2 regions of the Bradyrhizobium lupini genome follow, and region 1 is predicted to be linked to the other one. Evidence: predicted binding sites of a transcription regulator. Region 1 holds the regulator's gene; the other holds the start of a gene.
What was found. Region 1 encodes LexA, which represses DNA repair genes until DNA is damaged. Its sites were predicted from a motif close to TGTTCNNNNTGTGTTCNG; they were not measured.

Region 1 (4,334 bases):
CCTCGACGAGGCCTACCATCGCGTGCTCGCGCGTGACGTCGTGGCGCGGCGCACGCAGCCGCCGCAGGCGATGTCGGCGATGGACGGCTACGCGGTGCGCGCGGCCGATGCCGCGACGATCGATTCGGAGCTCACCGTCATCGGCGAAGTCGCAGCGGGCCGACCGTTCGAGGGGACGGTCGGAGCCGGCGAGGCCGTGCGGATCTTCACCGGCGGCGTCGTTCCCTTTGGCGCGGACGCCGTCGTGATCCAGGAGGACACGGTCGCCGCCGGCAAGCGGATCACGATCAAGGAAGCCGCAATCGCCGGCCGGCACATCCGCCCCGCCGGCGTCGATTTCCGCGAGGGCGACGTGCTCCTGCGCAAGGAAGCCGTTTGACCGAGCGAGACCTCGCGCTCGCCGCCGGGATGGATCATCCGCACCTTGCCGTTGTCAGGCGTCCGAAAGTCGCGATTCTCGCCACCGGCGACGAGCTGGTGATGCCGGGCACCACGCCCGGCCACGGCCAGATCGTCTATTCCAACGGCTACGCCCTGCACGCGCTCGCCCGCAGCGAGGGCGCCGAGACCATCGACCTCGGTATTGCCGCCGACACGCTGGAGGCGACCACCGCCGGCATCCGCCGCGCCCGCGAGAGCGGCGCCGACGTCCTGATCACGACCGGCGGCGCATCGGTCGGCGACCACGATCTGGTCCAGCAGGCACTGCGGGACGAAGGCATCGCGATGGCGTTCTGGAAGATCGCGATGCGGCCAGGCAAGCCAATGATGCACGGGCGACTCGGCGCAATGGGTGTGATCGGCCTGCCGGGCAATCCCGTATCGTCCTACGTGTGCGCTTTCCTGTTCATGGTGCCGCTGATTCGCGCCCTGTCGGGCCGTTCAGTGATTCACCATCGCCGTGAACGCGCCGTGCTCGGCCGCGACGTCGGCGCCAACGACCAGCGCGAGGACTATCTGCGCGCGCATCTTGAGGAGCGTGACGATGGCACACGCGTCGTTGTTCCCGTCAATCATCAGGACTCTTCGCTGCTTGCAGATCTCGCTGCAGCACAGGTACTTCTCGTCCGCGCACCATTCGCGCCGAAGGCCGAAGCCGGCACGGCTTGCGAAGTGTTGCGGCTCCCCGTCTGAGCGCCCCCGCAACGCGCGTTCCGCGCACTTTGCTCTGTTCACGGTAAATTAAGCAGTTGCGGAACATGTATCGAACATATAGTGTCTGTTCATGATTTGTTTCGAGCATGCAGCGGCTTATGGCCGAATTCAGCGTCTCGGAATCGGACGACATCAACCGGGGGACTTTGGTCGAGATGTTAACGCGCAAACAATACGAGCTTCTGCGGTTCATCAGTGAACGTCTGAAGGAAAGCGGCGTGCCGCCCTCCTTCGACGAGATGAAGGATGCGCTCGATCTGCGCTCGAAGTCGGGCATCCATCGCCTGATCACGGCGCTCGAGGAGCGTGGCTTCATCCGACGCCTGCCCAACCGCGCCCGTGCGATTGAAGTCATCAAGCTGCCGGAGCTCCAGGCAGCCGCTGGCAGCCGCCGCGGCTTCACGCCGAGCGTCATCGAGGGCAATCTCGGCAAGGTGCGTGCGAGCGCGAGCCTGCCCGCTGACGAGGGCGAACGTCCCGTCGCGGTGCCGGTGATGGGCCGCATCGCGGCCGGCACGCCGATCGAGGCGTTGCAGACCCGCAGCCATACTATCAGCGTACCGCCTGACATGCTCGGCTCGGGCGAGCATTACGCGCTGGAAGTGCGCGGCGACTCGATGGTCGAAGCCGGCATTCTCGACGGCGACATGGCCCTGATCCAGCGCAACGAGAGCGCCGATACCGGCGACATCGTGGTGGCGCTGATCGACGACGAGGAAGCGACGCTGAAGCGCTTCCGCCGTCGCGGCGCCTCGATCGCGCTCGAGCCCGCCAACGCGGCCTATGAGGTCCGCATCCTGCCGCCCAACCGGGTGAAGATTCAGGGCAAGCTGATCGGGCTTTACCGGAAGTACTGATACCGGGAGTCTTTCTATCGGCAGTACTTCATATCGGAAGCACTTCATGCCGGAGGTGCTTGGCGCCTCGCGCGCTTCCGATCGGCATCGCCGGTCAGAGATTGGAGCGGATCATCGTCCGCTCCGGCTGGATAGCCTTTCTGGTTCTGCACAGACTATCCGGCCCCTCCTCCAACGCTGGCTCCTCGCCACGCCGACGAAGCAGCACCGCTTCAAGCAGCACCGCTTCGCGGCTCGGTTGTTCGAGGAAACAGCGACCAGCGGTCAAGTTCGGCCGTTGCAGCCAAGTTGGCAATGTTCGCGTACGCGCCTCCCGAATGCATCGCGGCGAGCTTTGTTCCTATTGAATTCGGGAAAGATAATGTGATCGCGGCTTGCGGAAGCCAGCCGCAGATTTGCCCACAACCAAGCAGAGCGTTCGTGCTTCCACTCTGATAGAGGCCTGCGCCTCGATAAGAGACGCGGGTTGCTATCCCAGCATGAGGAGCACCCGATGTGTGACTACAGCCTACATGCCGTCGCGTCGCGCCCCGCCGAAGTCGGCGAGACGATCGTCACGACAAGCTTCCGCGGCACCTCGACGCGCGGCTTCGCCTCTGCAGCCGATCCGTCTGTTGCCGTCTGCCTGCTGCCGGGGACGGAGCTCGCCTTCGCCGACGACGTCCGCTACGACAATCGCTGGATCTGGACGCGCACCATCAATTCCCGCGTGGGCAAGTTCGGCAAGATCGATCCGCACGTTCCCGACCGCCATCATGATGCGATCGAATTCCCCGACGGCAAATACGTGCTGGTGACGCAGCTCGTCGAAGGCCAGCGCGCGACGGTGCTGCAACTGCCGGTGACTCAGTCGGTCACCGAGCGCGAGCACAAGGCGCAGATCACCGCCGACAGGCAGCCGACCGTCACGCACCTGCCGATCGGCTGACAGAGCCGCCCTCCGGCTACGAAGTCGGAGGTCAGGATTGAATCGCCATCGCCGGCCGTGGCCGGCGAGATGGTGTGGTTTGCACCCCGCAGATCCGAACGGACGCACCGAACCACTGCGTTGCTCCGCACCATCAGATCAATCGTCGGCTTGCAGATCGGTGTCCGCCGGCGTTGCGTCCTTGATGCGAGGCGCGGTCGACTTTGGCGCGAGGCTGCCGTCGAAATCACCCTCGCCGGCGCCGGCCGGCAACCAGGGGCGGCTCGTGCCTCTCGCCCTCACTGCCTGAACCACAAAACCGTCACCACGCTGCGTCAGCGCCAGCGCGCTCTGGCTGGCGAGCCGCTGCCGATCGACCACCATCGCCGCGCAATCGGGCGGCGCGGGACGTCGTCACCACCAGGGCGGCCCGACTGCAATCGTCTGCGAGAGCGTCGACGCGCAGTGCCAGCGCGACCAGCCTCCCGTCGGCCAGTGGCGTCACGCAGCCGGATTCGTCGCAGGACACGCCATCGGCAAGCGAGGCTCTGCCCGCATCGCGCGGATCGGCGTCGGCAGCGAGCCATTCCTTGAGCAGAAAGCTGTCCTTGTTCGTCCTGATCAGGTGCAGATATCCGTCCCTGCCCCGCACCGCGACGCTGGCGCCATCCCCGGCAATCAGGATGTCGGGCTGCCGCGCCGACAGTCCCCAGAGGATCGCTGCCAGCAGCACCAGGGCGCCGGACCAGCGCAGCGGCGTGCGCAACAAGCCGAGCACAATGATTCCCAGGCTCGCCGCGATCAGCGGCGCGATCCCGAACGCCGGGATGCGGCCCACCGCGCCCGGCAAGGACGCGACCCAGCGCGAGACCGCGACCATCCACTCGATGCCAATCCCCATCACCCACCAGAACACGCTGTCCAGCCCGAACGGCGCAGCAAGCAGCCCCAACAGCCCCGCCGGCATCACCAGCGCAGAGACCACCGGCATCGCGCCGAGATTGGCGAGCACGCCGAACGGCGTGACACGGTGGAAATGAAAGGCGGCATAGGGCGTGGTCGCAAGTCCCGCAATCAGCGAAGCCATGAACAGCATCGCAATCTCGCGCCCACCCCACATCGCAATGCGCGCAGTCGCCGAATTGTCCGGCGAGGCAAACAAATTGGGCATGCCGATCTGCACCAGTGCGACCAAGCCGAGCGTTGCCGCAAACGACATCTGAAAACTCGGATGCACCAGCGCTTCCGGCGCGACCGCCAGCACGATCAGCGCAGCCACAGCAAGCGTGCGGAAGGTGATGGCGCGGCGATCGACCATCACCGCGATCAGCACCACCGCCGTCATGAAGAACGACCTTTGCGTGGCGACCTCCGCGCCCGACAGCAGCAGGTAGAACGCAGCGGCGACCAGCGCG
Region 2 (4,334 bases), 3.4 Mb from region 1:
CGGGACGCGGCGCAGCTTCGGCGCCACCTTCTCGCGGCTTGCGGAAGTCCCTGCCACCATCTCGACGATGACCGCCGCCATGGCGATGGCGCTCACCGCGCTTCTCGCCGTCGGCGGCAGGCTGGGCTTCGCCTTCGGCAGGCGCAGCGCCGGCTTCAGCGCCCGCCTGTGGACGCGGCTGGTGATGACGCTGGTTGCGATGGCGCTCGTGGCGCGGCTTGCGATCATCGTGACGGCCCGCGGGACGCCAGACCTCGATGAGCTCGGGCTCGGCAGGCGTCGCCGCGGCTTCCACGGGCGCTGCCGCATCGGCCGACGCAGCGGCTTCAGTTGCAGCGGTCTCTGCAGGCGCGGTTTCGGCAGGTGCGGTTTCGACAGCTTCAGCGGGGGCAACAGGCTCTTCCGCAGGTGGCGCGATGCCGGGAGCGTCTTCCGGCGTGACGGAAGCTTCGAGCGCCGGCTCGTCATGCGCGGGCTCGTCGTGCTGCTCCATCCCGGGCGCGTCTTCGACGGTCACAGGCTCGGCAGCGGCTTCGATCGCGGCATCCGCAGGGGTTGCGGCGTCCTCGACCGGCGTTTCGGTTGCGGGCGTCTCTTCGCTGGAGGCTTCAGCAACAGGCGCCTCAGCAATAGGCGTCTCGACAACAGCCGCGGCGGGCTTCGCCGGCAGCGGCGGGCGCTTGTCCATGCGATAGCCGAGCGCACGCAGCACGGAGGCAAAGTCTTCGCCGGCGGAGCCGGTGAGCGAGGTCATCGCCTGCGTCACCACAAAGCTGCGGCCGTCGAATGCCCCGGCGGGCTTTTCGCCAGACGCGTTCTCGCGCCAGGCCAGCGCCGGACGGATCAGATCGGCCAGGCGCTCGAGGATATCGACGCGCACGGCGCGCTCGCCGGCCTGCTTGTAGCCGAGCACGCGATAGGCATCGCGCGGCAGCTGCTTGTCGACCGGGAACGAGGTGCGGCCCGAGCTTGCCAGATGCTGCGCGCCAGACAGCGCGGAGGGATCGACATTGTCCTGCTTCAGCGCCCAGAGCAGCGCGGCCAGCGCACGCCCGGCCGGCTTGAGCAGGCCGGGGAAATAGAGGTGATAGGCGCCGAAGCGGACGCCGTATTTGCGCAAGGTCGCGCGCGAGGGCTGGTCGAGATCCTTCAGCTCGTTGGCGATCTTCGGGCGCTCCAGCACGCCGAGCGCCTCGACGAGCTGATAGGCGATGCCGCGGGCGATGCCGGTGACGTCCTCGGCCTTGCTGAGCTCGAACAGCGGCCCGAGCAGCTTTTCGATATGCGTCTTGAGCCAGAGCTCAAGCCGCGCCTGCACCTTGTCGCGGGGGGCGCCCGTGAGGCGTTCGTCGGAGATGATGCGGATGCGCGGATGCAGCGCTTCCTCTGCGGCAGACAGCCGCGCCACGGCGTCGCCGGTCCAGCGGATGATGCCTTCCGAGGTCAGCACGAACTGCTCGTCCGGCGCATTGCCCAGTTTTTCGGCGCGCGCGTTGATCTCGCCGGCGAGCACGGCCTGCGCTGCAGCCTGCAACGCTTTCGCATCGGAGCCGGCTTCCGCCGCATCCGGTGCAAAGGTGAAGCCATCGAGGCGGCCGATGACATGGCCTTCGACGATGACTTCGCCGGTCTTGCCGATTTCCGTATTCAAGCTCGTGTTCTCCCGCAGGCGGCGCATCAATACACTGGTCCGGCGATCAACGAAACGCTCAGTCAAGCGTTCATGGAGCGCATCCGATAATTTATTTTCGACCTCGCGGGCGATCCCCTGCCAGCGTTCGGGGTCTTTCAGCCAGTCGGGGCGGTTGGCGACGAAGGTCCAGGTGCGAATCTGCGCGATCCGGGCCGACAGCGTGTCGATATCGCCGTCAACGCGGTCGGCCTGGTCGATCTGGGTCCTGAACCAGGCGTCGGGGATGCATCCCTTCCGCATCAGGAAGCCGTACAGCGTCGTCACCAGCTCGGCATGGGCGGCCGGCGACAGCTTTCGATAATCCGGGACCTGGCAGGCCTCCCACAGCCGTTCCACCGCATCCTTGCCATGCGCGACATCGCGCACTTCGGCGTCGCGCGCGGCGTGGTCGAGCACGCGCATGTCCTCGGCGATCGGCGCACGCGTCAGCGCGTCGTGGCCGGGGGCCAGGTTCAGCGACACCTGGAGCGCGCCGAGGGACGCAAAATCCAGCTTCGAATTGCGCCATTGCAAAACCTTCACGGGATCGAAGGTGTGGTTCTGCAGCGCATTGACGAGCTCGGGCTCGAACGGCGCGCAGCGGCCGGTGGTGCCGAAGGTGCCGTTGCGGGTGGCGCGGCCGGCGCGGCCGGCGATCTGGGCGAATTCGGACGGCGTCAGGCGACGGAACTGGTAGCCGTCGTACTTGCGGTCGGAGGCAAAGGCGACGTGGTCGACGTCGAGATTGAGGCCCATGCCGACGGCGTCGGTGGCGACGAGGTAATCGACCTCGCCGTTCTGGAACATCGCGACCTGCGCGTTGCGGGTGCGCGGCGACAGCGAACCCAGCACCACGGCGGCGCCGCCATGCTGGCGGCGGATCAGCTCGGCGATGGCGTAGACCTCGTCGGCCGAGAAGGCGACGATGGCGGTGCGGCGCGGCTGCCGCGTGATCTTGCGATCACCCGCGAATTCCAGCTGCGACAAGCGCGGCCGCGTGATCATGGAGACGCCCGGCAGCAGCCGCTCGATGATCGGGCGCATGGTCGCAGCGCCGAGCAGCAGCGTCTCGTCGCGGCCGCGGCGATTGAGGATGCGATCGGTGAAGACGTGGCCGCGTTCCAGATCGGATGCGATCTGCACCTCGTCGACGGCAAGGAACGAGACGTCGAGATCCCGCGGCATCGCCTCGACGGTCGAGACCCAGTAGCGCGGCGCTTTCGGCTTGATCTTCTCCTCGCCGGTCACGAGCGCGACGGCGTCGGGGCCGACCCTTGCTGCGATCTTGTTGTAGACCTCGCGCGCGAGCAGGCGCAGCGGCAGCCCGATCATGCCGGAGGGATGCGCGAGCATCCGCTCGATGGCGAGATGGGTCTTGCCGGTGTTGGTGGGACCGAGCACCGCAGTGACGCCGGCGCCGGGAAGCCGCTCGGAAGCGAAGGGGGAGGAGGAAAAAGGCATCTGGGGGATTAGGTAATGGCGATTGGGGCGAATGTCAGTGCTGTTTTGGGGCGGTGGCGCGAAGGGCTCGCCTCACACGCTGCTGTCCTCGCCCGGCTCGACCGGGCGATCCAGTATTCCAGAGGCGGCGCAGATCAAACCGAGAGGGCGCGGCGTACTGGATGCCCCGGTCAAGCCGGGGCATGACGGCGGAGAATGCGGCGCCCCTTCCCAGATCCCGCGCAACTGTCTCACTTTGCGACGCTTTTCCCGTTGGCTTTAAGCTTCGGAACGAGTTGAGAACGAATCGCGGCCGAATCGCTGACTCCCCCTTGAGTCCTGTTCCGTTCTCGCAAGATGTCGCGGGAGGCTTGTGGGTTCGCACTAGATGGAGTTTTGCTCCGCCGCACAAGCGACGTTGAGATGGCGGATTCGTTAAAGCTGGGGACGGCGCGGAGTCGAATCAGAATCGGGGAGGAGTCAAATGGATTCCCGGTTCTCGACCCCCTCCAAACAAAATGCGCGAAAACAACCCCATGCACAGTAGGGATGTTGTTGAAATCATTGATGTTTATTTTCACCAAAAGGGAGGTCCGTAGCCCGCATGGAGCGGAGCGCAATGCGGGGGCCGAAGCAAAGAACCCCGGATTACGCTGCGCTCCATCCGGGCTACGGCAGCAGGGCTACGGCACCCAGCCCTACTGCGTCTTCGCGACCTTGGGCGGCTGGGCGCTGGTGATGAAGCTGGTTGCTTCCAGCATGGCCGGCCCGAGCGGGGTCGGCACTTTCAGCCAGAACGGGACCAGGATGCGCGTGCCGGCGATCGGCGCGAACGCGACCTCGATGTTGCGCTGGGCGGCGAGATATTTGATCACGGGACGGTCGGGGATGTAGCCGGCGATGGGCACGAAATACAGCGAGCAGACCACGACCTGGCCGTGATAGCCCTTCTCCGCCTTGACGTTCTCCATGCGCTTGAAATCGAGCTTGAGCTCATAGCGCATGCGGCCGTCGAACACGGCGGCGCTGCCGTGGCAGGCGTCCGCCGACAGCACGTCGCCGGTGCCGGATACGCGCACCAGCGAGGCCGTCATCGGGTCCCAGACGCCGCGGCGATGCGCATCGGTGACGACGATGCGGTCGGGATCGACCGGCGGCTCCGGCAGGATGGCAAAATCCTTCACATTGCCCTTGTCGAGCGTGATGCGGATCTCTTCGGTCT

Region 2: AB3L03_RS19555 (helicase-related protein) is a predicted target of LexA. The motif match lies at 3,400-3,417, and genes of this name have one in related genera.

Annotation. Positions count from the first base shown of each region.
Region 1 covers NZ_CP162553.1:7,552,122-7,556,455, reverse strand. Annotated here, with positions in the region: partial or broken gene glp (gephyrin-like molybdotransferase Glp) at 1-1,134, shown strand, start outside; gene lexA (transcriptional repressor LexA) at 1,311-2,012, shown strand; gene AB3L03_RS36350 (hypothetical protein) at 2,506-2,940, shown strand; partial or broken gene AB3L03_RS36345 (ComEC/Rec2 family competence protein) at 3,079-4,334, opposite strand, start outside.
Region 2 covers NZ_CP162553.1:4,151,528-4,155,861, reverse strand. Annotated here, with positions in the region: gene AB3L03_RS19555 (helicase-related protein) at 1-3,133, opposite strand, end outside; gene AB3L03_RS19550 (DUF3108 domain-containing protein) at 3,811-4,334, opposite strand, start outside.